DNA from 3 places in the Saccharopolyspora cebuensis genome. Region 1 is predicted to be linked to each of the others. Evidence: riboswitches for the same ligand, from Rfam matches in the RefSeq annotation. Region 1 holds a riboswitch; each other region holds the start of a gene.

What was found. Region 1 has a riboswitch for thiamine pyrophosphate ahead of thiO (glycine oxidase ThiO). Riboswitches for the same ligand answer to the same signal wherever they lie in the genome.
Region 2: linked by a shared signal. The riboswitch ahead of ABD976_RS02260 (thiamine ABC transporter substrate-binding protein) and the one ahead of thiO (glycine oxidase ThiO) in region 1 are both predicted to bind thiamine pyrophosphate.
Region 3: linked by a shared signal. The riboswitch ahead of thiD (bifunctional hydroxymethylpyrimidine kinase/phosphomethylpyrimidine kinase) and the one ahead of thiO (glycine oxidase ThiO) in region 1 are both predicted to bind thiamine pyrophosphate.

What each region holds. Positions count from the first base shown of each region.
Region 1 covers NZ_BAABII010000026.1:76,417-85,989, reverse strand. The annotation lists gene ABD976_RS28550 (extracellular solute-binding protein) at 1-811, opposite strand, end outside; gene ABD976_RS28545 (GntR family transcriptional regulator) at 1,258-2,013, shown strand; gene ABD976_RS28540 (GDSL-type esterase/lipase family protein) at 2,335-3,498, shown strand; gene ABD976_RS28535 (hypothetical protein) at 3,774-4,952, shown strand; gene ABD976_RS28530 (S1 family peptidase) at 5,310-6,452, shown strand; gene thiE (thiamine phosphate synthase) at 6,610-7,278, opposite strand; TPP riboswitch at 7,366-7,467, shown strand; gene thiO (glycine oxidase ThiO) at 7,458-8,582, shown strand; gene thiS (sulfur carrier protein ThiS) at 8,570-8,770, shown strand; gene thiG (thiazole synthase) at 8,772-9,530, shown strand.
Region 2 covers NZ_BAABII010000002.1:209,876-219,448, reverse strand. The annotation lists gene ABD976_RS02295 (sulfatase family protein) at 1-29, shown strand, start outside; gene ABD976_RS02290 (hypothetical protein) at 175-600, opposite strand; gene ABD976_RS02285 (helix-turn-helix domain-containing protein) at 795-2,003, shown strand; gene ABD976_RS02280 (HC3 family zinc finger protein) at 2,183-2,485, shown strand; gene ABD976_RS02275 (hypothetical protein) at 2,482-2,949, shown strand; gene ABD976_RS02270 (ABC transporter ATP-binding protein) at 3,062-4,075, opposite strand; gene ABD976_RS02265 (ABC transporter permease) at 4,204-5,787, opposite strand; gene ABD976_RS02260 (thiamine ABC transporter substrate-binding protein) at 5,787-6,821, opposite strand; TPP riboswitch at 6,850-6,959, opposite strand; gene ABD976_RS02255 (4a-hydroxytetrahydrobiopterin dehydratase) at 7,041-7,334, shown strand; gene ABD976_RS02250 (FAD-dependent oxidoreductase) at 7,585-8,541, opposite strand; gene ABD976_RS02245 (pyrimidine reductase family protein) at 8,677-9,426, shown strand; gene ABD976_RS02240 (hypothetical protein) at 9,407-9,573, opposite strand, start outside.
Region 3 covers NZ_BAABII010000012.1:8,115-17,687, reverse strand. The annotation lists gene ABD976_RS17465 (iron ABC transporter permease) at 1-1,535, opposite strand, end outside; gene ABD976_RS17460 (ABC transporter substrate-binding protein) at 1,507-2,481, opposite strand; gene ABD976_RS17455 (ABC transporter ATP-binding protein) at 2,493-3,341, opposite strand; gene tenA (thiaminase II) at 3,516-4,226, opposite strand; gene thiD (bifunctional hydroxymethylpyrimidine kinase/phosphomethylpyrimidine kinase) at 4,264-5,061, opposite strand; TPP riboswitch at 5,049-5,140, opposite strand; gene ABD976_RS17440 (hypothetical protein) at 5,288-6,028, shown strand; gene ABD976_RS17435 (hypothetical protein) at 6,141-6,347, shown strand; gene ABD976_RS17430 (AMP-binding protein) at 6,424-8,055, shown strand; gene orn (oligoribonuclease) at 8,102-8,755, shown strand; tRNA gene ABD976_RS17420 (tRNA-His) at 8,884-8,959, shown strand; gene ABD976_RS17415 (L,D-transpeptidase) at 9,056-9,573, opposite strand, start outside.

The DNA of each region.
Region 1 (9,573 bases):
CGAGGAACACCGGCGCGGTCCCGGCCGGGTCCTTCGAGGGGATCGGGAACGCGGAGCTGATCGCCGCGATGTCCGGGTTGACCTCGGCGGCGGTCTGCACCTCCCAGGGCAGGGCGATCATCATCGCCACGTCGCCCTGGGCGTAGATCTCGGCCTGCTGCGGTTCGGCCTCGTCGGTGTCGGCGGGTGCGGAGGTCCGGGAGTGCTGCACGAGCTGCTGGTAGAACTGCACGCCCTCGCGGGACTCGGGCGTGTCCAGCGCCCCGCGCCAGCGCCCGTCCTGCTCGACCGCGACCTCACCGCCGGAGTCCCAGATGAACGACAGCAGCGCGTACCAGGACTGGCCCGGCAGGTACAGCGACTGGAAGTCGGGGTCGTCGCCGTGGGTCTGCTCCAACCTGGTGATCACGTCCAGCAGCTCCTGCCGGGAGCGGGGCGGCTCGGTGATGCCCGCCTGCTGGAACAGCTCGGTGTTGTAGACCACGACCCGGTTGGCGGCGTAGAACGGCACGCCGTAAGTGCGGTCCTCCCAGGCGCCCGACTCGGCCAGCGCAGGCAGCCACTGGTCGCCGTGCATCGAGGCCTTGTCCTCGGTGAGGTCCAGGAGCGTGCCCTCGGCGGAGAACTGCGGGTTCTGGGTGTTGCCGAGCTCGATGACGTCCGGCGGGTCGTTGCTGGTCAGCGCGGTGGTGAGGCGGTCCTGGATGCCGTTCCACTGCTGGATCTGGTACTCGACGGTCATGCCGGGGTGCGACTTCTCGAACTCCGCGTTGAGCTCGTCGACGAGCGCGTCCGGCGCGGATCCGTCCATCAGCCAGACGGTGAGGGTGTTGTCGCTGCCGCCGCCGGCACCGCCGCACCCGGCCGCCGCGAGGCTTAGCACCGCCCCGGCGGCGAGCGCTCGCCAGGTCCGGGCGGGACTTCGGCGTCGGTGGCGGGACCGCGCCGGGGCGCCGTCGGTGGTCGGCGACGGTCGCCGCGTCGTGGAAGCACGTCTGCTGGAGCAGGTTCGCACCGGGAACCCCTTCCCTCCGCTCCGCCGTGGAGCACTTTGGTGTAGACCAATGCGATGAAGAGTGTGGCCCGGGACACCTGATGTCAAGACCTTTCGGGTGACGCGAGTCGGGCACCGGTGCGGCCGAGCGGTGGGAACCTGGTGGGTCCGGCGTTCGCCCGCACCGGTTTCGGGCATCCTGAACACCTGGGCGATCACCGGTGCGCCGGTCCGCCCGACGGTTCGCGGCAGGAGGAGGAACGATGCTCGACACCCCGGCGACCGGTGGCGCGGACACCCCGGTGCGCGCGCAACGCGAACCGAAGTACTGGGGGCTCAAGCAGCACCTGCTCGACATGCTGCGGTCGCTGCCCCCGGGCTCGCCCATCCCGACCGAGCGCTCGCTGGCCGCCGAGTTCGACGTCTCCCGCACCACCGTGCGCCAAGCCCTCGCCGAGCTGACCGTCGAGGGCAGGCTGCTGCGGGTGCAGGGCAAGGGCACCTTCGCCGCCAAGCCCAAGGTCGCCCAGCGGCTCCAGCTCACCGGCTACACCGAGGACATGCGGGCCCAGGGCAGGCAGCCCGCCTCCCGGCTGCTGGAGGTCGTCGAGGAAGCGGCCGACCGCGAACTCGCCCTCCTGCTGGGCACCAAGCCCGGCGCCGCCGTGCTGCGGCTGCGCCGGTTGCGGCTGGCCGACGGCGAACCGATGGCGATCGAGACCACCCACCTCGCCCTCAGCCGGTTCCGCGGCCTCACCGCCCGCCTCGAATCCGGCGGCTCGCTGTACCAGGTGCTCCGCGACCACTACGGGCTCGAACTCGGGCACGCCGAGGAGACCATCGAGACCGCGCTCGCCAGCCCCGAGGAGGCCGAACTGCTCGGCTCCGAGGTCGGGCTGCCGATGCTGCTGCTGTCCCGGCACTCCTTCGACACCGAGGCGAACCCGGTGGAGTGGGTGCGGTCCATCTACCGAGGGGACAGGTACAAATTCGTAGCCACGCTGAATCCGCCTGCGTAGGAGGTGTTGTGGTCGGGTTGCGTGGCGGTGCGGGTGGCGGAACCTCAGCGGCCTTCTCGCTCCGGGCGCTCATGTACCAACCACGTACACAGCGTCAGGGCGTCCTCGCGAGAAGACCGCTGAGAACCCGCGGCGGTGCAAGCTGCTTAGGTGGGGTGAAGCGAAAGCGGCTTTCGCCGCTTACCTGACGGTGGTGCCGATCGGTGCGTGCGTGGCCTGACCGGGGTCGGGTTCGACGCGCGTGCTGCTTCGCCGCTGGGTGGTCGTGCGGGGTGGAAATCGGGTGGTGGGGTGGTGGGGTCGGTTGACAGGGTGGGTGGTGTGAACGACTCCTGGACCACCACGCCCGTCACCGCCGAACTGCTGCGCGGTGCGCTCGAACTGGAACGGACCGAGCACGGGGTGCTGCCGCACCGGCTGCCCGCCTGGGCCCGCGCGCAGTGCCCCGGCGGGCAGCTCGACCTCCCGGCGGCCCAGCCCTCCGGGGTGCGGCTGGCGCTGCGCACCCGGGCCACGGCCATCGAGCTGGACACCTTGCGCACCGTGGTCGTCTACGAGGGCGCCCCGCGTCGTCCGGAGGGCGTGTACGACCTGCTCGTGGACGGCGAACTCGTCGACCAGTCCCACGTGACCGGCGGCAACGAGCTGGTCCTGGACATGGCCAGGGGTACCGCCGCCGAGACCCGGCCCGGCCCGGTCGGCACCGTCCGGTTCACCGGCCTGCCCGACCGCGACAAGGACGTGGAGATCTGGTTGCCGCAGCACGAGATCACCGAGGTCGTCGGGCTGCGCACCGACGCCCCGGTGGAGCCCGCGCGCGCGGACCGCCGGGTGTGGCTGCACCACGGCAGCTCGATCAGCCACGGCTCCAACGCGGCGAGCCCCAGCACGACCTGGCCCGGCCGGGCCGCCACCCTCGGCGGGGTCGACCTGGTCAACCTGGGCTTCGGCGGGAACGCGATGCTCGACCCGTTCACCGCCCGCGCCATGCGGGACACCCCCGCCGACCTGATCAGCGTCAAGATCGGGATCAACCTGGTCGGCGGCGACCTGATGCGGCTGCGCGCCTTCACCCCGGCGGTGCACGGGTTCCTGGACACGATCCGGGAGGGGCATCCCACCGCGCCGCTGCTGGTCGTCTCGCCGACCCTGTGCCCGATCCACGAGGACACCCCCGGGCCCGGCGCCTTCGACCTCGACGCCCTGAGCGCCGGCGAGCTGCGGTTCCGGGCCACCGGTGATCCCGCGGAGGTCGCCGCCGGGAAGCTCACCCTGAACGTGATCCGCGACGAGCTCGCCCGGATCGTCCGGCAGCGGGCGGCCGACGACCCGAACCTGCACCACCTCGACGGCCGGGAGCTCTACGGCGAAGCCGACCACGCCGAGCTGCCGCTGCCCGACGCGCTCCACCCGGACGCCGCCGCGCACCGCCGCATCGGGGAGCGCTTCGCCGAGCTCGCCTTCGCCGGACCGTTCGCCGGCTGAGCGGTCGCCGCTTGAGGCGTCGTTGATCGACGAGGGCGCGGCGCGTCGATCTCCGGGGTGCCTCGCCGGGCTGGTCACGCCCGGCGAGGCGGCTCGCGGCGGGCGCCCGCGCGCCGTCGCACCGGTGCCCGCCGAAAGCTGGCTTTAAGCCTCTCACCAGGCGTTACAGGTCGTGGGGATGCTCACGATGGCCCCGTTCCGGGGAGAAATCGCGCCTTCCGGCCCGTTGGTACGGGTGGGAGAGAGGGGCGAGATGCGTGGGAGCCAGCGCGAACATGCCTGAGGACAACAGCGGTCGGCCGTCGGGTGATCGACGGCCCGCGGATGCGGCGCGGACCCGGATGCAACCCGTGGTGCCGCGGGTCGACCACGGCCAGGACGAGCGGACCCGGGCCGATCGCGACCGGGGCGCCCCCGACGACCTGCGCGATCGGGACCAGCGCGACCGGGACCAGCGCGACCGGGACCAGCGCGACCGGGACCAGCGGGACCGGGACGAGGACGGCGGCAAGGACGAGAAGGACGAGAAGGACGAGAAGAAGTCCTCGATCAACACCGCCCAGGTCGCGGGCGGTGCGCTGGCCTCGGTCACCGCCGCCTTCCTCGGCTCGCAGCTCGGGGTCGCGGGCACCGTCGTCGGCGCCGCCCTGACCAGCGTGGTGATCACCGTCGGCGGCACGCTCTACCAGCGGTCGCTGGAGAACGCCAGGGACAAGGCCAAGACGGCGGCGGCCAAGGCCGCGGTGGCGCGCGGCAAGCGCGGCACCGCGCTGCACCACGCGAAGGTCAAGGGCCAGGCGGCGGCGATCGAGCAGGCGCGCGAGGACCGGCCCGAGCCGCCCGCCGCCGCGCCGCAGTCACCGCCGGACCCCGACCGGACCAAGCGCATCGCGCTCACCCCGGGTCTCCAGTGGCCCGGCGGCGAGCGGGTCGTCGACGACGGCACCGAGCGCATCGCGGAGCCGACCCGGGTGGTCGCCCCGGTCGGCGGCGAGCAGGCCACCGAGGTCGTCGCGCCGCCGAAGCGGCGCACCAAGCAGCGCTGGACGATGGTGGCCGCCACGTCGGCGCTGGTGTTCGCGATCGGCATGATCGTGGTGACCGGGTTCGAGGGGGTGACCGGCCGCACGCTCTCCGGCGGCACCGGCACCACGATCGGCCAGGTCGTCCGGCCCGGACCGCCGCCACCACCGGAACCCGTCGAGCCGGTGGTGCCGGAGACCACCACCGAGGAGACCGGGACCGACGAGCCGGAACCGAGCGGCGAGACCAGCACCCAGGAACCCACCCGCACCGGGGAGCCGTCCGCCCCCTCGGAGGCCCCGCAGGAGCCGACGCCCACCCAGCAGCCGAGCTCGACGCCGACGCAGGAGCAGACCCCGACCCGGCCGCAGGACGAGCCGTCGGCCGGTCTCGACGGGCAGGGCGAGCTGATCCCCCGCACCGGCGAGTGACCTCCGACCACCCCGCTGCGCCGTCCGGGTGGTGTTGACCGGAGTGAGGGGCACCCTTGCCCAAGTTACTCGGGCAAGGGTGCCCCTCACTCAGTTCACGAACGGGTGCTGGCGGGGGACCTCGGGCGTGCGTGGTCGCGGTTCCCCGGTGGTGGGCGCGGGGGTGGATCGAGGGCTGGTGCGTCCGGTTGGAGCAGTGCGTTGCTGCGGAAGGTGCCGTCCGCTGCGGTGAAAACCACTGCGGCGGGCGGCATTTCGCGTGATCTGCGGCAAAAGACGGATGTGTGCGGGCTGTCCCGTCCGAATACTGATTCGCCGACGGGGGCTGAGATCCATCTCACGAAGAGGGAGCAGCAGATGAGACGCACGCTCGCGGCCCGGATCGCCGGGTCCGTGGTGCTGGCAGCGGGGACGGTCATCGCCACCACGATGCCCGCCACCGCCACCACGACTGACGCGCCGACGCCCACCACGGCCGACGCGCCCGCGGTCACCATGCTCGACGCCATGCAGCGGGACCTCGGTCTCGACCGGCAGCAGGCGCAGACCCGGATCGACCAGGAGTCCGTCGCCAACCGCGCCAACGAGGTGTTGCGCGAGGCGCTCGGCGCGGACTTCGGCGGATCGCACTTCGACGCCCAGCGGGGCAAGCTCGTCGTCGGCGTCACCGACGCCGCCCAGTTCGACGTGGTCCGCGACGCGGGCGCCGCGGCACGCCTGGTCGACCACACCGTCGCCGACCTCGGTGCCGTCGTCGACGGGCTCAACGCCGACAGCGGTCAGGCACCCGCCTCCGTCACCGGCTGGTACGCCGACACCACGGCCAACACCGTGGTGCTGACCACCAAGCCGGGCACCGCGGCCGAGGCCGAGCGGTTCGTCGAGGCGGCCGAGGTCGACGGCACCGCGGTCGACGTCGTCGAATCCGAGGAGGCGCCCCGGGCGCTGGCCGACGTGATCGGCGGCAACGCCTACTACACCGGCGGTGGCGGCCGGTGCTCGATCGGCTTCTCGGTGCAGGGCGGCTTCGTCACCGCCGGGCACTGCGGTTCGGTCGGCACCTCGACCTCCCAGCCGAGCGGCACCGTGGCCGGGTCCTCGTTCCCCGGCAACGACTACGGCTTCGTCCGCACCAGCGCCGGGGAGACCCCGCGTCCGCTGGTGAACAACTACCGCGGTGGCACCGTCGGCGTCTCCGGTTCGACCGAGTCGGCCGTGGGCTCGTCGATCTGCCGCTCCGGTTCCACCACCGGCTGGCACTGCGGCACGGTCGAGGCCAAGAACCAGACCGTGCGCTACTCGCAGGGCGCCGTCTACGGCCTGACCCGCACCAACGTCTGCGCCGAGCCGGGCGACTCCGGCGGCTCCTGGCTGACCGGCAGCCAGGCCCAGGGCGTCACCTCCGGTGGCTCCGGCAACTGCACCTGGGGCGGCACCACCTACTTCCAGCCCGTCAACGAGATCCTCAACGCCTACGGCCTGCGACTGCTCACCCAGTGATCGCACCGGGCGGGCCCGGCATCCGTCCGGGCCCGCCACCCGGGTGAACTTTTTCCGAGTGAGGGGCACCCTGTACCGCGTCACCGGGTACAGGGTGCCCCTCACTCATCTCCGGATCGGGTGATACCCGCGGTGTTGGGCCGGGCGAGTCGTGCGCTCAGGGCAGGCGGGAGCGGAGGTGCTGGGCCGCCGCGCGGGGGTCCTCGGCCTCGGTGATCGCGCGCACCACCACGACCCGCTTCGCCCCGGCGATCACCACGTCGTCGACGGTGGACGCGTCGATGCCGCCGATGGCGAACCACGGGCGCCCGTGACCGCGGTGCCCCGCGGTGTGGCGGACCAGGTCGAGGCCCGCGGCGGGGCGTCCGGGCTTGGTCGGCGTGGTCCACACCGGCCCGGTGCAGAAGTAGTCCACGCCGGCCTCGGTGGCGGCGGAATCGGCCTGCACCACGTCGTGCGTGGACCGGCCGATCGCCACGTGCTCGCCGAGCACCCGGCGGGCCAGCTCCACCGGGATGTCGTCCTGCCCGAGGTGCAGCACGTCGGCGTCGGCGGCCAGCGCCACGTCGGCCCGGTCGTTGACCGCCAGCAGCGCGCCGTGCCTGCGGCAGGCGTCGGCCAGCACCTCCAGCGCGGCGAGCTCCTGCCGGGCCTCCAGCGGCGCGCCGTCGGTCTTGTCGCGGAGCTGGATGATGTCGACTCCGCCGTCCAGCGCGGCGTCGGCGAACTCGGCGAGATCACCGCGTTCGGTGCGGGCATCGGTGCACAGGTACAACGCGGCTTCGTCGAGGCGGGCGCGAATGCCGTGGCCGTCCAATCCGGGCATGCGCCCGAGGGTAGCCCCTGGCGGTCCCGGTCCGGACCGCCTCGACCGCCGCGGCTCACACCATCCGGTGAACCCGGTACGGTGGTGGGTGGTGAGCACGGGAGCCCGACCGGGCTGAGAGGGGGCAGCGCCCCGACCGTCGAACCTGATCCGGGTCATGCCGGCGCAGGGAGCGTGGAGTGGCTGAGCAGCGCAGCGAGCGGATCGCCGTCGTGGGCGGCGGCGTCATCGGGCTGTCCGTCGCGTGGCGGCTGGCCGCCGACGGCCACCGCATCCGGTTGATCGATCCCGCACCGGCCTCGGGCGCGTCGCACGTGGCGGGCGGGATGCTCGCCCCGCTGGCCGAGGCGTGGCCCGGCGAGGAAGGCCTGCTCGACCTCGGTTCGGCCTCGCTGGCCCGCTGGCCCGACTTCGCCGACGACCTCGCCGCCGCCGCCCGGCTGCCCTCCGGGCTCCGCCGCGAAGGCACCCTGGTGGTGGGCGTGGACAGCGCCGACCGCGCCGAGCTCGGCGCCCTCGCCGACTACCTCGCGGGCCTCGGCCGGGGCGTGACCGCGCTGTCCGGTCGCGAGGCCCGGCGCCTGGAACCCGCCCTCGGCCCCTCGGTGCGCGCCGCGCTGGAGGTGCCCGGCGACCTCGCCGTGGACAACCGCGCGACCCTGCGCGCGCTGCACGCCGCCGCCTCCGCCGCCGGGGTCGAGTTCCTCGCCGCGCGGGCCGAGGAGGTGCGCGCCGGTCAGGTGGTGCTCGCCGAGTCCACCGTGGACTGCGACGCGGTGGTGCTGGCCGCGGGCGCGCACTCCGCCGAGCTGCACCCGCTGCTGCGCGGTCGGCTCCGCCCCGTCAAGGGCGAGATCCTGCGGCTGCGGGCCCGGCCCGGTGCGCTGCCGCCGCCGCGCCGCACCGTGCGCGGACCGGTGCGGGGCAGGCAGACCTACCTGGTGCCGCGCGACGACGGACTGGTGCTCGGCGCCACCCAGCAGGAGGTCGGCTTCGACACCCGGGTCACCGTCGGGGGCGTCCGCGACCTCATCGCCGACGCCGAACGCCTGGTCCCGGCACTGGCCGAGTACGAGCTCGCCGAGGCCGTCGCCGGACTGCGCCCCGGCACCGAGGACAACGTGCCGATGATCGGCGAGCTCGAACCGGGGCTGGTCGTGGCCACCGGGCACCACCGGGGCGGCTTCCTGCTCGCCCCGATCACCGCCGACGCGGTGGTCGCGCTGCTGCGCGGCGCGGACCCACCGCCGCAGGCACGAGCCGCCGACCTGCGTCGACCGGGAGGTATCCCATGCACGTCGTGATCAACGGGCAGCAGCGCGCGATCGCCGAGGGCGGCACCCTCGCCGACGCGCTCGCGGACTACGGGGTGGCCGACAAGGGCGTCGCCGTCGCCCTCGACGGGGCGGTGGTGCCGCGCGCCACCTGGCCGGCGACCGAGCTGCGCCCCGGCGCCGTGATCGAAGTCCTCACCGCTGTGCAAGGAGGCTGACATGGACGATCCGCTGGTGATCGCCGGGCGCGAGTTCGGCTCGCGGCTGATCACGGGGACCGGAGGGGCGACCAACCTGTCGGTGCTGGAGCGCGCGCTGCTCGCCTCCGGCACCGAGCTGACCACCGTCGCGATGCGCCGTGCCGACGCCGCGGGCGGCCCCGGGGTGCTGGACCTGCTCGGCAGGCTCGGCATCGAACCGCTGCCGAACACGGCGGGCTGCCGCACCGCGGCCGAGGCGGTGCTCACCGCCCGGCTCGCCCGCGAAGCCCTCGGCACGAGCTGGGTCAAGCTGGAGGTCGTCGCCGACGAGGACACCTTGCTGCCGGACCCGGTGGAGCTCCTGGACGGCGCCGAGCAGCTCGTCGACGACGGCTTCACCGTCCTGGCCTACACCAACGACGACCCGGTGCTGGCCCGCAAGCTGGAGGACACCGGCTGCGCGGCCGTCATGCCGCTGGGTTCGCCGATCGGCACCGGCCTGGGCATCCGCAACCCGCACAACATCGAGATGATCGTGGCCCGCGCCGGGGTGCCGATCGTCCTCGACGCGGGCATCGGCACCGCCTCCGACGCCGCCCTGGCGATGGAGCTCGGCTGCGACGCGGTGCTGCTGGCCACCGCCGTCACCCGCGCCCAGGACCCGGAGCGGATGGCCGCCGCGATGCGCGCCGCGGTCGACGCGGGCCGCCTGGCCCGGGGCGCGGGCCGCATCCCGCAGCGCTTCTGGGCCCAGGCCTCCAGCCCCGACCCGGACTGACGGCCCCACCACCCGGCCCGGCCCCCGCCACGCCCGGCCGCCA
Region 2 (9,573 bases), on a different contig from region 1:
CCCGGGCGGTCCAGCGGACCAGGAACTGACCGCGGAACGCGGAACCAGCCAGGTCGACACGGCGGCGCGCGTCCCGCACCGCGGTGGTGCTCCTGCGCGGCTGAGCACCGCCCGCTTCAGCCGATCAGCCCGGGTCGTGGGAACCCGATCACCACGTCATGATCGCGCCACAGCTCAGCTCCGCGCGGCACCTTCGGGCCACACCACGGTGACCGGCAGCCCTCGGGCACGAGCGGCCTCGACCACGTCGGCGGTTCCGCCTGGGCCGCGAGCGGGTTCGCCGTCCCAGACGGCGATCAGCAGGTCCGCTCGCTCGATCATGACCAGGCTGGCGTCCATGTGGGACTCGGAGGTCGAGCCAACGTGGTCAAGGCGGACGACCTCACCGGCTCGGGAGAACAGGGCGTCGTACTCAGCGTGGTGTTCCTCGGGCAAGCCATCGCGGTACTCGGCGGCGGGGACGACCACGACCAGAGTGCCCCCGGCGTCGAGCACAACGCGGGCGAACAGTGTGTCGGCCCCGTCCGCGAGGCAGCTCAGCCCGACCACGGCTCCGGCCCGGGAGTGCTCCCGGGCGAGTTCGCGGAGTTCAGCGGTCACGGCCTCGGTCGTTCGCGACGTCAAGCCGCGATGTCCGGTGATGGCTATGCGGGTCACCAGTTCTCCCCGTCGTAGAGCGCGGTCAGCTTCTCGTCCACGACCGGGCGGACACCGGCCGTTTCGTCCGACTACCGGCTGTATCCATCGGCGCCCGAACCCGCCTAGCATGGAGGTGATCGTGCGAAGGAGGCAACGTGGACCACGACGAAGGCATTGCGCTTCGGTTGCGCGAAGTCCGGGCTTGGCGCGGGCTCAGCCTCAAGGTCGTCGCCGAACTGGCGGGGATCACTCCCGGGCACCTTTCCAACATCGAGCACGGCAGGAGACGGGTGGACAAGCGGTCGACGCTGGAGTCGCTCGCCCGCGCGCTCTCGGTCTCCCCCGCTGACCTGGCCGGAACCCCGTTCCCACCGACCGATGACATCGCAGCGGGCGCCCGGGCGGCGGTCGGTGCGGTGGAGGCGATCGTGGCCGACCTCCGGCTCGACGATCCCGTCGAGACCGTCCCGCGTCCCTGGCCGGAGATCAGCGCGGACCTCGCGCGGCTGAACGCCGATCTCCGCCCGCGCGCCGACTACGCGGCCCAAGGCGCGGTGCTGCCACCCCTGATCAGCGAGCTGCACGCCGTCTACAACACCGACCGCGAACACCGCACGGACGCGCTGATCGGCCTCGCGACGTGCTACCACGCGGCCACGATGCTCGCGAAGTCGATGGGCGTGCGGGGGGTGGCCCAGCACGCGGCCGACCGCGCCGTCACCGTCGCCGACCGGCTCGGACGGCCGGAATGGATCGCACACGCGGCGTGGGTGCGGACCCAAGCGATCGGCGGCGGAGGCCGGGAACGTCAAGGGACTCTGGCCCGCCGTTCCATCACCGCTGTCGGCGGGGAGCCGATGACCCCGGAACTGGCGCAGGCGGTCGGCCAGCTCCACCTCAACGCCGCGCTCGCCCGTGCTTCGATGGACGACGAGTCCGGCGCGTGGGAGCACTTCCGCGAAGCCGAGGTGCTCGCCGAGCGGCAGCAGCCGGACGTCGGCGGCTTCGGGTACATGTGGTTCGGGCGGGCCAACGTGAAGATCTGGAAGATCGCCCTCGCCACGGAGTTCGGCTACGGCGGACGCGTCGTCGAGATGGCGCGCGGCTCCCGCCCCGAAGTGCTCCCGTCCCCCGCCCGGCAGGCCGAATACTGGTCGGACCTCGGCCGGTCGCTGGCATCCGACAAGCGCACCCGAGGCGAGGCGATCCGCCTGCTGCGGAAAGCCGAAGACCTCGCCCCGCAACGGGTCCGCAACATGCCCTTCGTGCGCGAGACCATCTCGGACCTGGTTCGGCGGCAGAACCGCGACGCCGCGGGACGAGAACTGCGCGGCATGGCACATCGGATGGGAATCGGGGTCTGACCCGTCCGGGCGACCTATTCACGGAGAATACGCCGCTTCCCGCCCCGTCCCTAGCGTGATCGCCGCGAGCTGATCCCGGATCGGCCGCAGCGGGCGGGGAAGTCGACATTGCGAGGCCCCGGCCGCCGACCGAGCGGGCGGGGCCTCGTGCTGCCCGCTCCGACACGGAGGTACCGGGCATGGGAACAACATCCTCGGATGCGGAATGGCGACCGCATCCGTTCAGCTGGGCGCCTGGCGCCCAGCAGCGGCACGCGACGACCACGCGGCGGTGGAGCCACGGCGCCGAAGTCGTGGCGCTGTGCGGCGCGACCGTCGTCGCCGACAACAGCGTCCAAGCGTGGTGGTGGACGACCTGCGAGCCGTGCGACGTCGAGGCGCACCGGTTGGCGGGCGTTCCGATGCCGCCCGGTGTGCCTCGACGTCGCGGGCCGACGACGGGCGGCACGCCGGTAGTCGGCGGCGCGGCCCTGCCGCGGTGAGCGTCCTGGAATGGGCGATCGTCGGCGCGGTGGTGCTCATCTTCGCGGTCGGGCTCTGGGCCACCCGCGATTCCGCGCCGGACGACAGCCGCACCGAACCGCGCCGACCGGCGGAGGTCCCGCGCGAGCGCAGCGCGACCGCCGTGCTCTGGGTGATCTCGCCGGACCAGGCGCGGGTGCACCTGAGCGCGCACCTCGACCTGGCCCTGTGCGGCCACCCGTTGCGCGGGAACTGGACTCGATCGAGCAGCCTGGCCGCCATCCGGCCCGGTACGCACGTGGCGTGCGAATCATGCGTGGCCGTCGGCGGGACGCAGCGGCACTTCGCGCAAGCCGTCGAAGCCTCGGGCCGCCCCGAACCCGCCGAACGGGCGACCCGGCTGCCGGATCCGTCGACCTGGCACACCGACCAGCTCCCCGCGCTGACCACGCCGGCCGCGCGGCGCACCCGGCTCCGCGCGTAGCGGAGCACGACCCGGCCCGTCACCGACCGCACGCGCTGCTCGGCGACGGGTCGCGGCCGACCGGCGATCCCCTTCCCCGACACGATCGCCGGTCGGCCACCCACCGCCCGCCTCAGCCGATCAGCGCGATGCCGTCCGGGTCGAGGTCCAGCCGGACCGGATCGCCGACTCCCGGGGCGGTGGCGGTGCGCGCGGTGGCCTCGACCGGCTCGGGCAGCTCCGGGGTCTCGACGGTGAGCCGGACGTGGTCGTGCCGGTGGACCCGTTCGCGCACCACGCCCGCGCCGGCCGCGTCGGGTTCGGCGCGGACCCCCGACGCGCGCAGCCCCAGCCGGGCCGGTCCGTCCGGGGCCGCGACGGGCACCGCGCCGAGCGCGCAGGTCGCGGTCCCGCCGCGCACCTCCGCCGGGAGCACCGCGGTGCAGCCCAGGAAGGTGGCGACCTCCTCGTCGGCCGGGTGCTGCCACAGCCGCTGCGGGGTGTCGACCTGCCGGAACCGGCCGCCGGTCATGATCGCCACCCGGTCGGCCAGGGTGAACGCCTCGTCGTGGTCGTGGGTGACCACGATCGCGGTGGCGTCGTCGGCGGCCAGCAACCGGGCCAGGTCGACGGCGAGCTGCTCGCGCAGCGTGCGGTCCAGCGCGCTCAGCGGCTCGTCGAGCAGCAGCAGCGCGGGGTCGGCGGCCAGCGCGCGGGCCAGCGCGACCCGCTGCGCCTCACCGCCGGAGAGCTCGGTGGCCCGCCTGCGCTCGTAGCCGTCGAGGCCGAGCAGCGCGAGCAGTTCGGCGACCCGTTCCCGGCGCCGCGCCCGGTCGGCACCGCGCATCCGCAGCCCGAACTCCACGTTGCCCGCCACGTCGCGGTGCGGGAAGAGCTGCCCGTCCTGGAAGACCATGCCGAACCGCCTGCGGTGCACCGGAACGCGCGCCAGGTCGGCGCCGTCCCAGCGGATCTCCCCCGCCGACGGGGATTCCAGCCCGGCCACCGCGCGCAGCAGCGTGGACTTGCCGCAACCGGACGGCCCGAGCAGCGCCAGCACCTCGCCGTCCGCCACCTCGAAGTCCACATCGGACACGGCGGTCACCGCGCCGTACCGCACCGAGAGCCCGGACACCCGCAACGCCATCTCATCGCCCATCCGTCGAATACCCCGCCCTCACCCGGAAGTGTGCTGAGTGAGGGGCACCCTTGTCCGAGTTACTTGGGCAAGGGGGCCCCTCACTCGGAAAACCCCACCCGGACGTGCGGGCCGCATCAGAACTCCCCCAGCGATCCGCCGCGCACCCGCAACCGCTCGACCGCCAGCACCACCAGCACCGTCACCAGCATCAGCAGCGCGCACGCCGCGTAGGCGAGCTGGGTGTTGAGCTCGCCCGGCCGCGAGATCAGCCGGGCGATGGCCACCGGCAGCGTCGCCGCCTCGGGCCGGGCCAGGAAGCTCGTCGCGCCGAACTCGCCCAGTGCCACCACGAACCCGAACCCGGCCGCCGCCCCGACCGAGCGCAGCGCCAGCGGCAGGTCGATCTCCCGCCGCACCCGCCACGGCCCGGCGCCGAGGGTCGCGGCGGCCTGCCGCAGCCGGTCGTCGATGGCCCGCAGCACCGGCAGCACCATCCGCACCACCAGCGGCGTCACCACCAGCGCCTGCGCGAACGGCACCAGCAGCGGCGAGGTCCGCAGGTCACCGGGCAGCAGGTGCAGCGTGATCAGGTACCCGAACCCCAGGGTCACCGCCGACACCCCCAGCGGCAGCATCAGCGCGGCGTCGAGCACCTCGGCGAACCGGCGGCGCGCGGCGACCAGCACCGCCGCGGCCAGCAACCCGACCAGCAGCGCCAGGCAGGTGGCGTCGAACGCCGCGCGCACCGAGTTCAGCGCCGCCTCCAGGCCGCTGACCTGCAACGTGCCGTCCTCGCCGGTGCCGAGCAGGCCGCGCCACCCGGCGAGGCTCCACCCGTCCCGGCCCGACACCGAGCGCAGCAGCAGTCCGACGATCGGCGTGAGCAGCCCGGCGACGACGAGCCCGGTGAGCCCGACGACCAGCCACTCCGCCCCGCGCGGCGGCCGGGTCGTCTCCTCGGCGGCGCGCAGCCGCAGCGCCGCCTCCCGCCTGCGCCGCGCCACCGCCGCCAGCAGCAGCGCGGCCAGCACCGCGGCGACCTGGAGCAGCGACAGCGCGGCGGCCCCGGACAGGTCGAGCAGTTGCACGGTGCGCAGGTAGATCTCGGTCTCCAGGGTCCGGTACCGGCCACCGCCCAGCACCAGCACCACGCCGAAGCTGGTGGCGCAGAACAGGAACACCACCGCCGCCGCGGACCCGAGCGCGGGCATCAGCGCGGGCAGCGTCACCGAGCCGAAGGCCCGCAACCGGGAGGCGCCCAGGCTGCGGGCGGCGTCCTCGGCGCGGCGGTCCAGGTGCGCCCAGAGCCCGCCGACGGTGCGGGCCACCACGGCGACGTTGAAGAACGCGTTGGCCAGCACGATCGCCCACACCCCGGCGTCGGCGCCCAGCACCGCGCGGAACGCCATCCCGACCACGATCGTCGGCAGCACGAACGGCACCGCGATCAGCGCCCGCAGCACCGGTTTGCCCGGCACCTCCAAGCGGGCCAGCAGGTAGGCGACCGGCAGCCCGGCGAGCAGCGCGACCGCGGTGGCCGCGGCGGCCTGGCCGAAGGTGAACGCGACCAGCCGCCACGTCCCCGGCTCGACCAGCACGTCGGCGAAGCCGCCCGCGCCCAGGCCGCGGCCGACGATGGCCACCACCGGCCACAGGAAGAACACCCCGAGGAAGCCGAGCACACCCGCGCCGACGACCCCGAGGGTGACGCGCCGCATCACCCGCGCACGACCTCCCGCCACTCCCGCACCCAGCGGTCCCGGTTGCGCTCGACCTGCTCGGGCGGCAGCTCGGCGGAGCGTTCCGGCAGCGGGGCGGTGCGCTGCCAGCCGTCCGGCAGCGGCACGCCGGTCACCGCCGGGTAGACGTACATCCGCTCGGCGACCTGGGCCTGGAACTCCGGCGAGAGCAGGAAGTCCACCACCTGACCGGCGGCGTCGGGATCGTCGGTGCCGCGCAGCACCCCGGCGTACTCGACCTGCCGGTAGCAGGTGTCCAGCAGCGCCTTCGTGCGCGGCGTCCCGTCCGGGCGGACCTCGGCGGCCGGGGAGGAGGCGTAGGACAGCACGATCGGGCGCGGGCCCTGCCCGGTCGACCCGGAGAAGTCCTGCCCGTAGGCCGCCTCCCAGCCCGAGGAGAGCTTCGCGCCGTTGGCCATCAGCGCGCGCCAGTAGTCGGCCCACCCGTCCTCGCCGAACTCGGCGACGGTGGCCAGCAGGAACGCCAGCCCGGGCGAGGACGTGGACGGGTCGGGCACCGCGAACAGGTCGCGGTAGCGCGGGTCGGTGAGGTCGCGCAGCGTCGCGGGCGCCGGGATGCCGCGATCGGCGAACCAGCCGGTGTCGACGTTGACGCACACGTCGGCCACGTCCACGGCGGTGAGCCGCTGCCCGTCGCCCAGCGCGTAGCGCTCCGGGCCGGTGGCGGAGGTGGGGTGCGGCGCGAACACGTCCGCGCGCAGCGCGCGGGAAGCGAAGGTGGAGTCGACGCCGTAGGCCACGTCGCCGATCGGCGCGTCCTTGGTCAGCACCAGCTCGTTGGTGAGCTCCCCGGCGTCGCCGCTGGGCACCACCCGCACGTCGATGCCGGACTCGCGTTCGAACCGCGCCAGCAGCGCCTCGTCGACGGCGAAGGAGTCGTGGGTGACCAGCGTGACGGCACGCCCCGCGGACTCCTCGTCCCCGATCAGCGAGCACCCCGTGGTGAACGCGACCAGCGCGGTGGCACCGGCCAGCAGCCGTGAGCGTTTCAACGATCCTCCCGATGCGCACGCGCGGCAGCAGGCTGATCGCTCGCCTCCCTGCGCCGGCATGATCCGGTTCAGGTGCGGACGGTCGAGGGGCTCGCCCCTCCTCTCAGCCCAGCGCGCTGGACTCCCGTGGCACCCCGGAGTCTACGTGCCCGCATCCGGCGATCAACCCGCACGGCGCGGGACCTCGCGATCGGCGGCGGCACGCGCCACCATGGGGCCATGACGGAACTGCTCACCGACGCCCAGGTCGCCGAGGCGCTGCAACACCTGCCGGAGTGGCGCCAGGCCGACCAGTCGCTCGTCCGCGAGATCCGGTTCCCGAGCTTCCCGGTGGCCATCCAGGCGGTCACCCGGGTCGCCGAGATCGCCGAGACGGAGAACCACCACCCGGACATCGACATCCGCTATCGCACGGTCACCTTCTCCTGCACCACGCACTCCGCGGGTGGGCTCACGGCAAAGGACACCTCACTAGCCCAAGAGATCGACGCGGTTGCGGATGAGATTGGCTAGTTTTTGTGGAGCACCTGGCGTAGCGGTGCGGGTGGCGGAACCTCAGCGGCCTTCTCGCTCCGGGCGCCCTTCCTCATGTACCAACCACGTACACAGCGTCAGGGCGTCCTCGCGAGAAGACCGCTGAGAACCCGCGGCGGTGCCAGTTGCGTGCGTGGGGCAAAGCGGAAGCGGCTTCGCCGCTTGCCTGACGGGAGTTCCGTTCGGCGTGTGTGTGGCTTCGCCGGTGCCTGGTCTGGGTGGCCCGGGGTCAGCCGATGAGCTCGGCGACCTCGAAGGCGCAGCCCCAGGAGAGGGCGACCCCGCTGCCGCCGTGCCCGTAGTCGTGCACCACCGTGGCGCCGTTGAACTCCTCGGCCTCGACCCGCACCTGCTCGCGACCGGGCCGGAGGCCGACGACGTCACCGGAGACCTCGACGTCGGCCAGGCGGGGTTCGACCTCGGCGCAGCGGTGCAGGATCGCGGCGCCGACGTCGGGGCGCGGGGCCCTGCTCCACTCGCCGTCGACGGCGATGCCGCCGAGGACCAGGCGATCGGCGTGCGGCATCCAGGAGACGAACTCGCCGCCGCGGGAGAGCTCGATGAAGTAGTCCTGCACGCCGGGGTTGCGGACCACGACCTGCTGGCCCCACACCGGCTGGACGCCGGGGTCGCCGACCAGTTCGCGGGCGCCGACGCCGGTGCAGTTGACCACGACGTCGGCCTCGGCCGTCGCGTCGGCCAGCGACGGCACGCCGCTGAGGACGATCTCACCGCCCGCCGCGCGGAACCGTTCGACGAGGTAGGCGAGGTAGCCGGGCATGTCGATCAGCGGCAGGGTGCCCGCGTAGCCGTCGACGAACCCGGCGGGCAGCTCCTCCCGGTCGCAGCGGCGCAGGTCGGGGATCAGGTGCACCTCCGGCGGCAGGGCCTCGCCGAGCGGGTGGCGGGCGGCCATCCGGCCGGGCACCAGCCGGACCCCGGTGCGCTCGTCGCGAGCCAGCGCGGTGAACTCGGCGTGCGAGCGGGTGACCCAGTGCAGCACCTTGTCGGCGGGGCGCAGCAGCGCCGGTCCCCACAGCGCCCCGGCCGCCGCCGAGGTGGTCTCCCCCGGCCGTTCGGCGGTCCGGATCCGCACGGCCCGGCCCTGCTCGGCGAGCACCACCGCCGAGGTCAATCCCTGCACCCCGGCGCCGATCACCAGCACCGGTTTCGCGGACGCGGTCACCCCACCGACGGTAGCAGCCGGACGTGACGGCGGACACGTCCGCGCGGGCCGGTGGTCCGCGGGCCTCGCGCGGGTAGGCTCGCCCCGTCGCCCGCCGGCGCGGGGGAATGCGACACCGACCCAGGGGATTGCGCGATGCACCGGATCTGGCCGCCGGAAGCGGCGGGCGAAGTGGACCAGCACGAGCTCGAACGCCTCTACGGCTACCCGGACCGCGAGAAGTGGGTCGCGGTGAACTTCGTGTCCAGCGCGGACGGCGCGGTGCACATCTCCGGGCGCTCCCGGGGCCTGTCCAACCCGGTGGACCGCCAGGTCTACCCGCTGGGCAGCAACCTGGCCGACGTGGTGCTGGTGGGGTCCAGCACGGCCATCACCGAGGAGTTCACCGGGGTCAAGCCCAGCGCCGAGGTCGCCGAGCTGCGCGCCCGGCACGGGCTGGCGCCGGTGCCGCCGATCGCCATCGTCACCTCCGGCCAGTCGCTGCCGCCCGCGCCGCCGGTGCTCACCGACGTGCTGACCCCGACCATCGTGCTGACCTGCTCCGCCGCCCCCGCCGAGCGGCGCCGGGCCTGGGCCGAGGCGGGCGCCGAGGTCGAGCTCCTCGGCGACGGCGAGGTGGACCTGGTGGGCGCGGTCGACGCGCTGGCCGCGCGCGGGCTGGGCCGCATCCACTGCGACGGCGGGCCGGAGCTGTTCGGCGCGATGCTGCGGGCCGGGGTGGTCGACGAGCTGCGGCTCACGCTGTCCCCGCTGCTGGTGTCGGGCACGGCGGGCCGCATCGCCAGCGGCATGCACCTGGAACCCGAGCGCCTGCACCTGGCCTCGGCGCTGGCCGAGGACGACACGCTGCTGCTGCGCTACCTGCTCACGAACCCGGCGAGCTGATCTCGCGCTCGATGCGCTCGAAGATGTCGGAGTCGGTTTCCCGCTGCCACTCCGGCAGATCCGCCCAGTCGGCCACGTAGGACGGCTTGGGGTCGGGGACGTGCCGGTAGATCTGGCCGGTCCAGCACAGCGCGACGAACCGCCCCT
Region 3 (9,573 bases), on a different contig from region 1:
CTGGCGAACCCGCCCTTGGCCGCCAGCGCGAACACCACGAGCGCGGCGACCAGCGCCCCGGCGCCCGCGCACCCGGCCTGGAGCCAGAACGACGCCCCGGGCACCGCGATGATCATCGCGACCGCGCCCAGCCCGGCACCCCCGGAGACGCCCAGGATGGCGGGCTCGGCCAGCGGGTTGCGCGCCACCGCCTGCACGACGGCACCGGCCAGCGCCAGGGCGGCGCCCGCGAGCAGCGCGGCGAGCACCCGCGGCACCCGGTTGTCCAGCACGCTGCTGACGATCGGACCGGCTCGGCCGGACGCCCAGTTCGCCAGGTCGCCCAGCAGGAGCTTCGCGTCGCCGAGCAGCAGCGCGCCCACCACCACCGCGCCCGCCGCCGCGACGAGCACCACCAGCACCGCGCGGTGGCGGGCGGGGGTGATCCCGCTGCGCACCCCGGCGGCGGGCGGTCCCGGGGCGGCGGCCGCGACCCGGACGCCCCGCGCCAGCACCACCAGGAACGCGGCGCCGAGCACCGTGGTCAGCACCCCCGTCGGCACCTCCAGGGCGGCCCGCGCCCCGAGCACCGCGCGCAGCAGCACGTCGGCGCCGAGCACCAGCACCGCGCCGGTCGCGGCGGAGACGAGGACCAGCGCGGCGTGCCGGTGCAGCCCCGGCACCGCGCCGGCGAGCAGCCGCACCAGCGCGGGCGCGGCGAGCCCGACGAAGCCGATCGGACCGGCCAGCGTCACCGCCGCGGCCGCCGCCAGCACCGCGAGCACCACGGCGGCCGACCGGACCAGGCCCACCGGCACGCCCAGCGTGCGCGCGTGGTCCTCGCCGAGGTGCAGCACGTCCAGCCGCCGGGCCAGCAGCATCAGCAGCACCACCACGACGCCGAGCACCGGGCCGAGCGCGCGCACCCCGTCGAGCCCGTTCTGGCCCAGCGAACCGGCGCCCCACTCGTAGAGCCCCTGGGTCTCCTGCGGGAACAGCAGCAGGAGCATCTGGGTGACCGAGGTCATGGCGAGCGCGATCGCGGTGCCCGCGAGCACCAGCCGGACCACCCCGGTGCCGCCGCTGCCCGCCAGGGCCAGCACCAGGGCGGCGGCCGCCAGCCCACCGGCGAACGCGATCCCGGCCGCGCCCAGCAGCGGGATCTGGAAGCCGAAGGCGGTGACCGCGACGACCGCCAGGTGCGCGCCCGCGTTCACCGCCAGCGTGTCCGGGGAGGCCATGACGTTGCGCGCCACCGACTGCAGCACGGCACCCGCGACGCCGAGCGCCGCGCCGACCAGCAGCGCGGCCAGCAACCGGGGCAACCGGGACTCCACGACCACCGCCGCGGTGTCCTCAGCCCCGGAACCGAGGGCCAGCCGGACGAGCGCGGCGAAGTCCACGCCCGAGGTCCCCTGCGCCAGGTGCGCCGCGGACAGCGCGACCAGGAGCGCGGCGAGCCCGGCCGCCACCAGCAGCAGCCGGCCGCGGCGGCGCCGGACCCGACCGGGAACCCGCGGCGCGGGGCTATCCGCGGAGCGCGTCGACGGCGGCATCGGCGTACTGCACCATGGACTTCGGGCCGCCGAACATCCACAGCCCGTCCGGGAACCGGTGCACCGCACCGCGCTGCACGAACGGCAGTCCGCGCCAGATCGCGTTGTCCGCGAGCACCTCGGCGTAGGGGTCCCCGAGCGAGCCGTTGGCGAGGTACCAGAACCGCACGTCGGGCAACCGGGTGAGCCCTTCGACGTCGGTCTGCCCCAAGCCGTACCGGGGGTCGCCCTGCATCGGCCACGGGTTGCGCAGGCCGATGCGCTCGAACACCGCGGAGACCAGCGATCCCTCGGTGAAGGGGCGGATGGTGACCGAGCCGGAATTCACGTAGGCGTCGGAGAAGGCGACCTGGTCACCGGCCGCGCCGAGCCGCTCGACCTCCGCCTTCGCCGCGGCGAGCCCGTCGTCGAACTCCGCCCGCAGCGCGGCGGCGGCCGGTTCGGTCCCGGTCGCCTTCGCGATCATGCCGACGTCGGAGAACAGCGAGCCGATGGGGTCCGCGGCGTTGCCGCCCTCGATGACCAGCACGGGGACCCGGGATTCGATCTGGCGCAGCGCCCCCTCGGGCAGCCCGGCGGTGACCACCACCAGGTCCAGGCCCAGCGAGCTGATCGCGTCGATGCTCGGCTCGCCGCGGGTGCCGATGTCGCGCACGGAATCGTCCAGCGGCGCGGCGCTCACCCACTGCTCGTAGCCCTCCGGGTCGGCGACGCCCACCGGCATGACGCCGAGCGAGACCAGCTCCTCCACGCCGTTCCACTCGGTGGCGGCGACCCGCTTCGCGGGACCGTCGAGCTCGACGGCCTTGCCGCGCGAGTCGACGACCGTGATGGGCTGCCCGCCGTCGGCGACGGCATCGCCGCGGCTCGGGTCCTCCGTGGTGCCGCAACCGGCCACGAGCAGCACGGCCGCGGCGATACCGGTGATCACGCGGGGAATTCGCATTTCTCTCCTGTTCACTGGCGCGACCGGTCCCCGGCCGACGCGGAGCGCCGTCCGCCGCCGTTGAAGCGGCCGAGGGCGCGGGTCCGGATGCTCCCGTCGCCGGGGTCGACCCCGACCTCGATCCGGGTGCCGTAGGCGCGGGTGAGGTTCGCGGTGGTCAGCACCTCGGCCGGCGCGCCCTCCGCGGTGACCCGGCCGCCCTCCAGCAGCAGCATCCGGTCGGCGACGGCGGCGGCCTGGTCGAGGTCGTGCAGCACCACGCCGACGCCGACGTCGTGCTGGTCGACGAGGTCGCGGACCACGTCGAGGATCTCGACCTGGTAGCGCAGGTCGAGGAAGGTCGTCGGCTCGTCGAGCAGCAGCAGCGCGGTGTCCTGGGCCAGGCAGCTCGCCAGCCACACCCGCTGCGCCTGGCCGCCGGAGAGCGCCTGCACCGGGCGGTCCGCGAGCGCGGTGAGCCCGGTCAGCTCCATCGCGCGGGCCACTGCGGCGGGCCCGTCCGGGTCGCGTCCGCCCCAGCGGGAGCGGTGCGGGTGGCGGCCGAACTCGACCAGCTCGCGCACCGAGAGCCCGCCGGGGACCGCGCGCTGCTGGGACAGCAGCGTGATCCGGCGCGCGAGTTCCCGGCTGGACAGGGCGCGCAGCTCGGTGCCGTCGGCGAAGGCGACCTCCCCCGCGGCGGGCGGGTGCAGCCGGGCGAGCGCGCGCAGCAGCGTGGACTTGCCGCTGCCGTTCGGCCCGATCAGGGCGGTGACCGATCCGGGGGCGAGCGCGAGCGAGGCGGCGTGCACCACGACGTCGCGGCCGTAGGCGACGTCGATCTCGCGGGCGGTGACCCCGACCGGGTGAGGCTCGAACACCCGATCACAATAAGGCGAGGCTAGCCTAATTCCTAACGCCGGTGGTACACCGCACACCGCACCACCGGCACGCGCCCCTCTCACCCGTTCGTGAGCTGAGTGAGGGGCACCCTTGCCCGAGTTACTTGGTCAAGGGTGCCCCTCACCTCACGACATGCTCGCTTCGCGCGGTCCTCAGGCCCGCCAGCGGGCGGTGGGCCACTCCTCCTTCTCCCAGGCGCTGTTCCAGAACAGCCACTCGTACTCGGTGGCCCGCTGGAACGCCGCGAACATCGCGTCCCGGGTCTCCCCGGTCGCCTCGGCGGCGAGCCGGTCGGTGAGGTCGCGGGCGGCGAGCACCGCCTCGGCGAACTCGTCGTCGGCGTAGGTCTCGATCCAGGCCCGGTACGGGTGGCCGGTGAGGTCGCCGGTGGCTTCCAGGATGGTGCTGCCGACGTGCTGGTAGACCCAGAAGCACGGCAGCAGCGCGGCCACCAGCACCGGGTAGGGCTCGGTCAGCGCGCACGCGCGCAGGTAGGAGATGTAGCCCAGCGCCGACGGCGGGGTCTCCACGCCCTCCACCTCGGCGGCGGTGAGGCCGAACTCCTCGACGTACCCGGCGTGCAACCGGCGTTCCTCGACCAGCGCGCCCTGGGCGGCCCCGGACAGGAACGCGGCGTCGGCGGGATCACCGGCGCGGCTGGCCGCCGCGGCCAGCGCCTGCGCGAAACCGACGAGGTAGCGCGCGTCCTGCACGACGTACTGGGCGAACCGGTCGCGGTCCAGCGTGGCGTCGGCCAGCGCGGCGTTGAAGGGGTGCTCGACGATCGCCTGCTGGAGCGCCGCGGTGCGGGACCAGGCGCGGGCGCAGAAGCCGTCGGCGGGCGGGGGCGGCAGGGTGCTCATGGTGGTCCTCTCGGTCGGGGCGGATCGGGGCGGCCGGTCACCACCAGCGGTGGAAGTGGTGCACCGGACCGTGGCCGCTGCCCACGTCGAGCCGATCGGCGGCGCGCAGCGCCGAGGTCAGGTACTCCTTGGCCTCCCGCACCGCGGTGAACCAGTCCGGGCGCTGCGGGCGCAGCGCCGCGATGGCCGCCGACAGCGTGCAGCCGGTGCCGTGGTCGTTGCGGGTGCGCACCCGGTCCCCGCTGAGCTCGCGGGTCCCGCCGTCCCCCAGGAACAGGTCCACACTGGACTCGTCGGCGAGGTGACCGCCCTTGAGCAGCACCTGCTTGGCGCCCAGCCCGGCCAGCCGCGCCGCCTGGTCGGCCATGCCCGCCACCGCGCCGAGCTCGGGCTCGCCGAGCAGGTCGGCGGCCTCCGGCAGGTTCGGGGTGATCAGGTCGACGCGGGGCAGCAGTTCCTCGCGCAGCACCCCCACCGCGTCCGGGGCGAGCAACCGGTCGCCGCTCTTGGCGACCATGACCGGGTCCAGCACCACCACCGGCGGCGCGTACCGGTCCAGCACCTCGACGACCGCGCGGATCACCCCCGCGCCGCCGAGCATCCCGATCTTGACCGCGTCCACCCGCACGTCGTCGAGCAGCGTGTCGAGCTGGGTCCGGACGAACTCCGGCGGCACCTCGTGGACCTCGGCGACACCGGTGGTGGTCTGGGCGACCAGCGCGGTGATCACGGACATGCCGTAGGCGCCGTGCGCGGAGAAGGCCTTGAGGTCGGCCTGGACACCGGCACCGCCGCTGGGGTCGGTGCCTGCGATGGTCAGCACGTTGGGAATCACGACGTCCCTCCGCTAGTGCTAGCTAGGTCAGGTTCAACGGGTGTGTTCTCAGCCCTGCCGGGCACCCCGCGTCACGGATCACACTAACCACCCGGGAGCGCCGTGACCACACCCGCAGGTCGGCGGGGCCGATGGGGCGGGTGGGGCCGGAGGCGACGGATTTCACAGCCCGCTTCGACCACCGCCCGCGGGAGCGCCCCTGGGCACCGGACTAAAATGGGTGGCGATGGAGACCACGACCGACGCCCCGAGCTTTGCCCGTTCCCGGCGCCCGCAGCGCCAGGCCGACCCCGCGGAGATCTGGGGTCCGCTGCCGAGCCTGACCGACGCCGCGGTGGCCGCGGCCGGTTCCGGGACCGTGGCCATCAACCGCGCGTTCGACCGCAACAGCCGCCAGCGCGGCAAGGCGCTGCGCGACCTGCTGGACGAGCGGGGCGTCACCGCCGTGGAGGTGACCGCGGCGTCCGGTGCGGAGCTGCCCGCCACCGAGTCCCCGATCACCGCCGTGGTGAACCTGACCGGCGCCGGGTCCTGGCAGCCCTACCGGCTGGCGGCCAAGGCGCAGGCCCCGGTGCTCACCCCCAAGCCGGTCGACGGTCCGGCCGACGAGGTCTCCCGCAACGTGATCGCGATGGCGGCCGAGGACGGGCGCCGCGACGTCGCGCTGTCCCACGTCGCGCTGCGGTCGGAGTGCCCGGCCGAGAGCACGCTGACCGTGGAGCACGACGGCGAGGCGCTGTCGGTGCCCGGCGGCTGGGTCAGCCTCACCGTGACCGACGAGGGCCTGCGCATCGAGGTCGGCGGCACCGGGGAGGAGCCCCGGACCCTGACCACCCGGCAGGCCCGCGTGGAGGCGTTCGGGGCCCGGCACCTGCTGGTGCGCGACGAGCTCCCGATCGCCGACTTCGAGGACCGCTCGCTGACCCTGACCGCCGAGGCGGGCGGGCTGGTCGTCCGCCCGGTCTGAGCGGGGGTCGGCCATCCCCCGGACGGTCGATCCGCGCACCCGGGAGCCTTCGGCGTCATGTGCCCGCACCCGCCGCGTCCCATGATGGGACGACGTTCGACGGATGCGGGGGATGCTGGTGAAGACCGCGAAGAAGTGGCACGTGACCTGTCGCGACGTGGCGGGCCGCAGGCGGGACATGTCCGTGTTCGTCGAGCGGGGCGAGGTGGTGGTGGTCTCCCCGCCGGGGGATGCCGCGGTGCTCTCCCCGCTGGAGGTCGGCCGGTTGCGGGCCGCGCTGCGGGACGCCGTCGTGCTCGCCGCGGACGAGGACGGCTGAGCGCTCGGGCCTTCCCGCCCGGAACGCGAACGGGCATCATCTACTCCCGGGTAACTCGTACCGAGAGGGTGGATGCGTGAACGTGGTGCTGCGCCGGTCCGCCGGCCTCCTGGAACGGCTGCTCGCCCCGCTGAACACGATCGGCGTGCTGGTCCGGCAGGGCGTCGTGCGCCCCATGCGGCCGGACAAGCTGCTGCGCATCGCACTGGCCTGGCGGCGCTGGGGCATCACCCCGCCGCTGGGCTTCGCGGTCGGCGCCATCCGGCACCCGGACCGCCCGGCGATCATCGACGAGCGCGGGGCGCTCAGCTACGCCGAGGTCTCCCAGCGCACCACCAGGCTGGCCCACTCGCTGCGCGCCCGGCTCGCCCCCGGCACCCGCCTCGGGGTGCTCTGCCGCAACCACCACGGGCCGATCGAGGCGATGGTCGCGGCCGGCAAGCTCGGCGTCGACGTCGTGCTGCTCAACACCGGGCTGCCCACCGAGCAGGTCGCCGAGGTGGTGCGCGCCCAGCAGGTCGGCGTGCTGCTGGTGGACGGCGAGTTCACCCACCACCTCGACGCGCTGCCCGAGGACCTCGACGTGGTGCTGGCCTGGACCGACGGCACCACCCGCCACTCCACGGTCGAGCACCTGGTGGCCACCGGCTCGACCCGGGTGCTGCCGCGGCCCGGCAGGCGCTCCCGGCTGGTCGTGCTCACCTCCGGCACCACCGGCACCCCGAAGGGCGCGCGGCGGCCCGAACCGCCGGGCCTGGCCCCCGTCGCGACCATCCTGTCCCGGGTCCCGCTGCGCGCGGGCGAGCGGATGTTGGTCGGCGCACCGCTGTTCCACACCTGGGGCCTCGCCGCCTTCCAGCTCGCCTCGGTGCTGGGCGCGACGATGGTGCTGCGCCGCAAGTTCGACCCGGAGCAGGCGCTGGGCGCGATGCACCGGCACCGCTGCACGTCGATGTTCGCCGTGCCGGTGATGCTCCAGCGCATCCTCGACCTGCCCGAGCGCGGCTACGACCACGGCGCGCTGCGGATCGTGGCCAGCAGCGGTTCGGCGCTGCCCGCCGACCTCGCCGAGCGGTTCCGGGAGCGGTTCGGACCGGTGCTGCACAACCTCTACGGCTCCACCGAGGTCTCCTGGGTGAGCATCGCCACGCCGGAGGACCTGCGCGCCGCCCCCGGCACCGCGGGACGTCCGCCGCGCGGGACCACCGTGCGCCTCCTCGACGAGGACGGCCGACCGGTGCGCCGCGGCCGGACCGGCCGGATCTTCGCGGGCAACGACATGCTCTTCGAGGGCTACACCCACGGCGGGAGCAAGGAGTTCCGGGACGGCCTGATGGCCACCGGGGACCTCGGGCGGTTCGACGCGGCCGGACGGCTGCAGGTGGTCGGCCGGGAGGACGACATGATCGTCTCCGGCGGGGAGAACGTCTACCCCAAGGAGACCGAGGACGCGGTGGCCGCGCTGCCCGAGGTGGCCGAGGCCGCCGCGATCGGGGTGGACGACGCCGAGTTCGGGCAGCGGCTGGCGGCGTTCGTGGTGCTGCGCGAGGGCGCCGAGCTGGACGCCGAGGGGCTGCGCGACCGGTTGCGCGACCGGCTGTCGGCGTTCGCGCTGCCGCGCGAGGTGGTGTTCCTCGACTCCTTGCCGCGCAACGCCACCGGCAAGGTGGTGCCCGGCGACCTGCTCGCCCGCCGCGACGCCGGCTGAGGAGCGGTCGCGCGACACCGCCCGCCGCCGCGTTAGGCTCGGACAGGTGAACGACCGTCTGGTGTGGATCGACTGCGAGATGACGGGGCTCGACCTGGGCAAGGACGCCTTGATCGAGATCGCGGCCCTGGTCACCGACTCCGAACTGAACGTGCTCGGCGACGGCGTGGACATCGTGATCCACGCCGACGACGACGCCTTGGCCGGGATGCCCGAGGTGGTGCGCGAGATGCACGCCAAATCCGGGCTCACCGAGGAGGTGCGCCGCTCCACCACCACCCTCGCCGAAGCCGAGCGGCAGGTGCTGGACCACATCCGCAAGTACGTGCCGGAAGGCCGGTCGGCGCCGCTGGCGGGCAACTCCATCGCCACCGACCGGGGTTTCATCGCCCGGGACATGCCCGCCCTCGACGCGCACCTGCACTACCGGATGGTCGACGTCTCGTCGATCAAGGAGCTGTGCCGCCGCTGGTACCCGCGGATCTACTTCGCGCAGCCGGAGAAGGGGCTGGCGCACCGGGCGCTCGCCGACATCCGGGAGTCGATCCGGGAGCTGGCCTACTACCGGCGGACCGCGTTCGTCGAGCCGCCCGGGCCGTCCAGCGAGCGGGCCCAGGAGATCGCCGCGGAACTGCTCGACGGCGAAGGGGTCGGCGGCATCGAGAAGGCCCGCCAGGAACAGGCCGGGGACGAGCGCTGAGCTCGCACGATCGCCGAAACCGGGGCCGGTGCGGGAGCCCGCGGCGCGACGCGCTAGGATGGTTCCACCGGCACGGCTGAGGCGGTCAGCACGAACGAGGTGGCTGTCCCGCTGATCCGGCGGACGTGGTGGGTGTAGCTCAGTCGGTAGAGCACTGGGTTGTGGTCCCAGGAGTCGCGGGTTCGAATCCCGTCACTCACCCCACGCGGAAGGCCCCGCTCCAGCAGGAGCGGGGCCTTCGTCGTTCCGCGAACGGCCGGCACCGGGAGGGCCGGACCCCGGAGGGTCCGGCCGACCGCATCACTTGTTGCCCGCGACCCATTCCTGCCACGGGACCTGCCAGTCGCCGAAGCCGTCCCAGGACTTCAGATCGGGCCCGCCGGAGTTGGTGATCTCCACGACGTCGCCCTTCTTGAGCAGGTCGAACACCCACTTGGCATCCTCGGTCGTCATGTTGATGCACCCGTGGCTGACGTTGCGCCGCCCCAGATCGGCCGCCGCCCACGGAGCCGCGTGCAGGAACTCGCCGCCGTTGGAGATCCGCACGGCGTACTCGACCTCGGTCTTGTACCCGCCCTGGTCCAGCGGGAGCCCGTAGGTCGTGGAGTCCATCAGGTACTTCGGGTGCTTCTCGGTCACCACGTGGGCGCCGTTGTTGGACGGGAACTCCGGGGAGCCGAGCGCGACCGGGATGGTCCGCAGCAGCTCGCCGTTGCGGGTCACCCGCATCTGCTTGCTGGCGCCGTCGGCGTGCAGCACCACCTCGTCGCCGATGGTGATGGTGGCCTCGCGGTCCTCCTGGCCCCAGACGCCGTTGC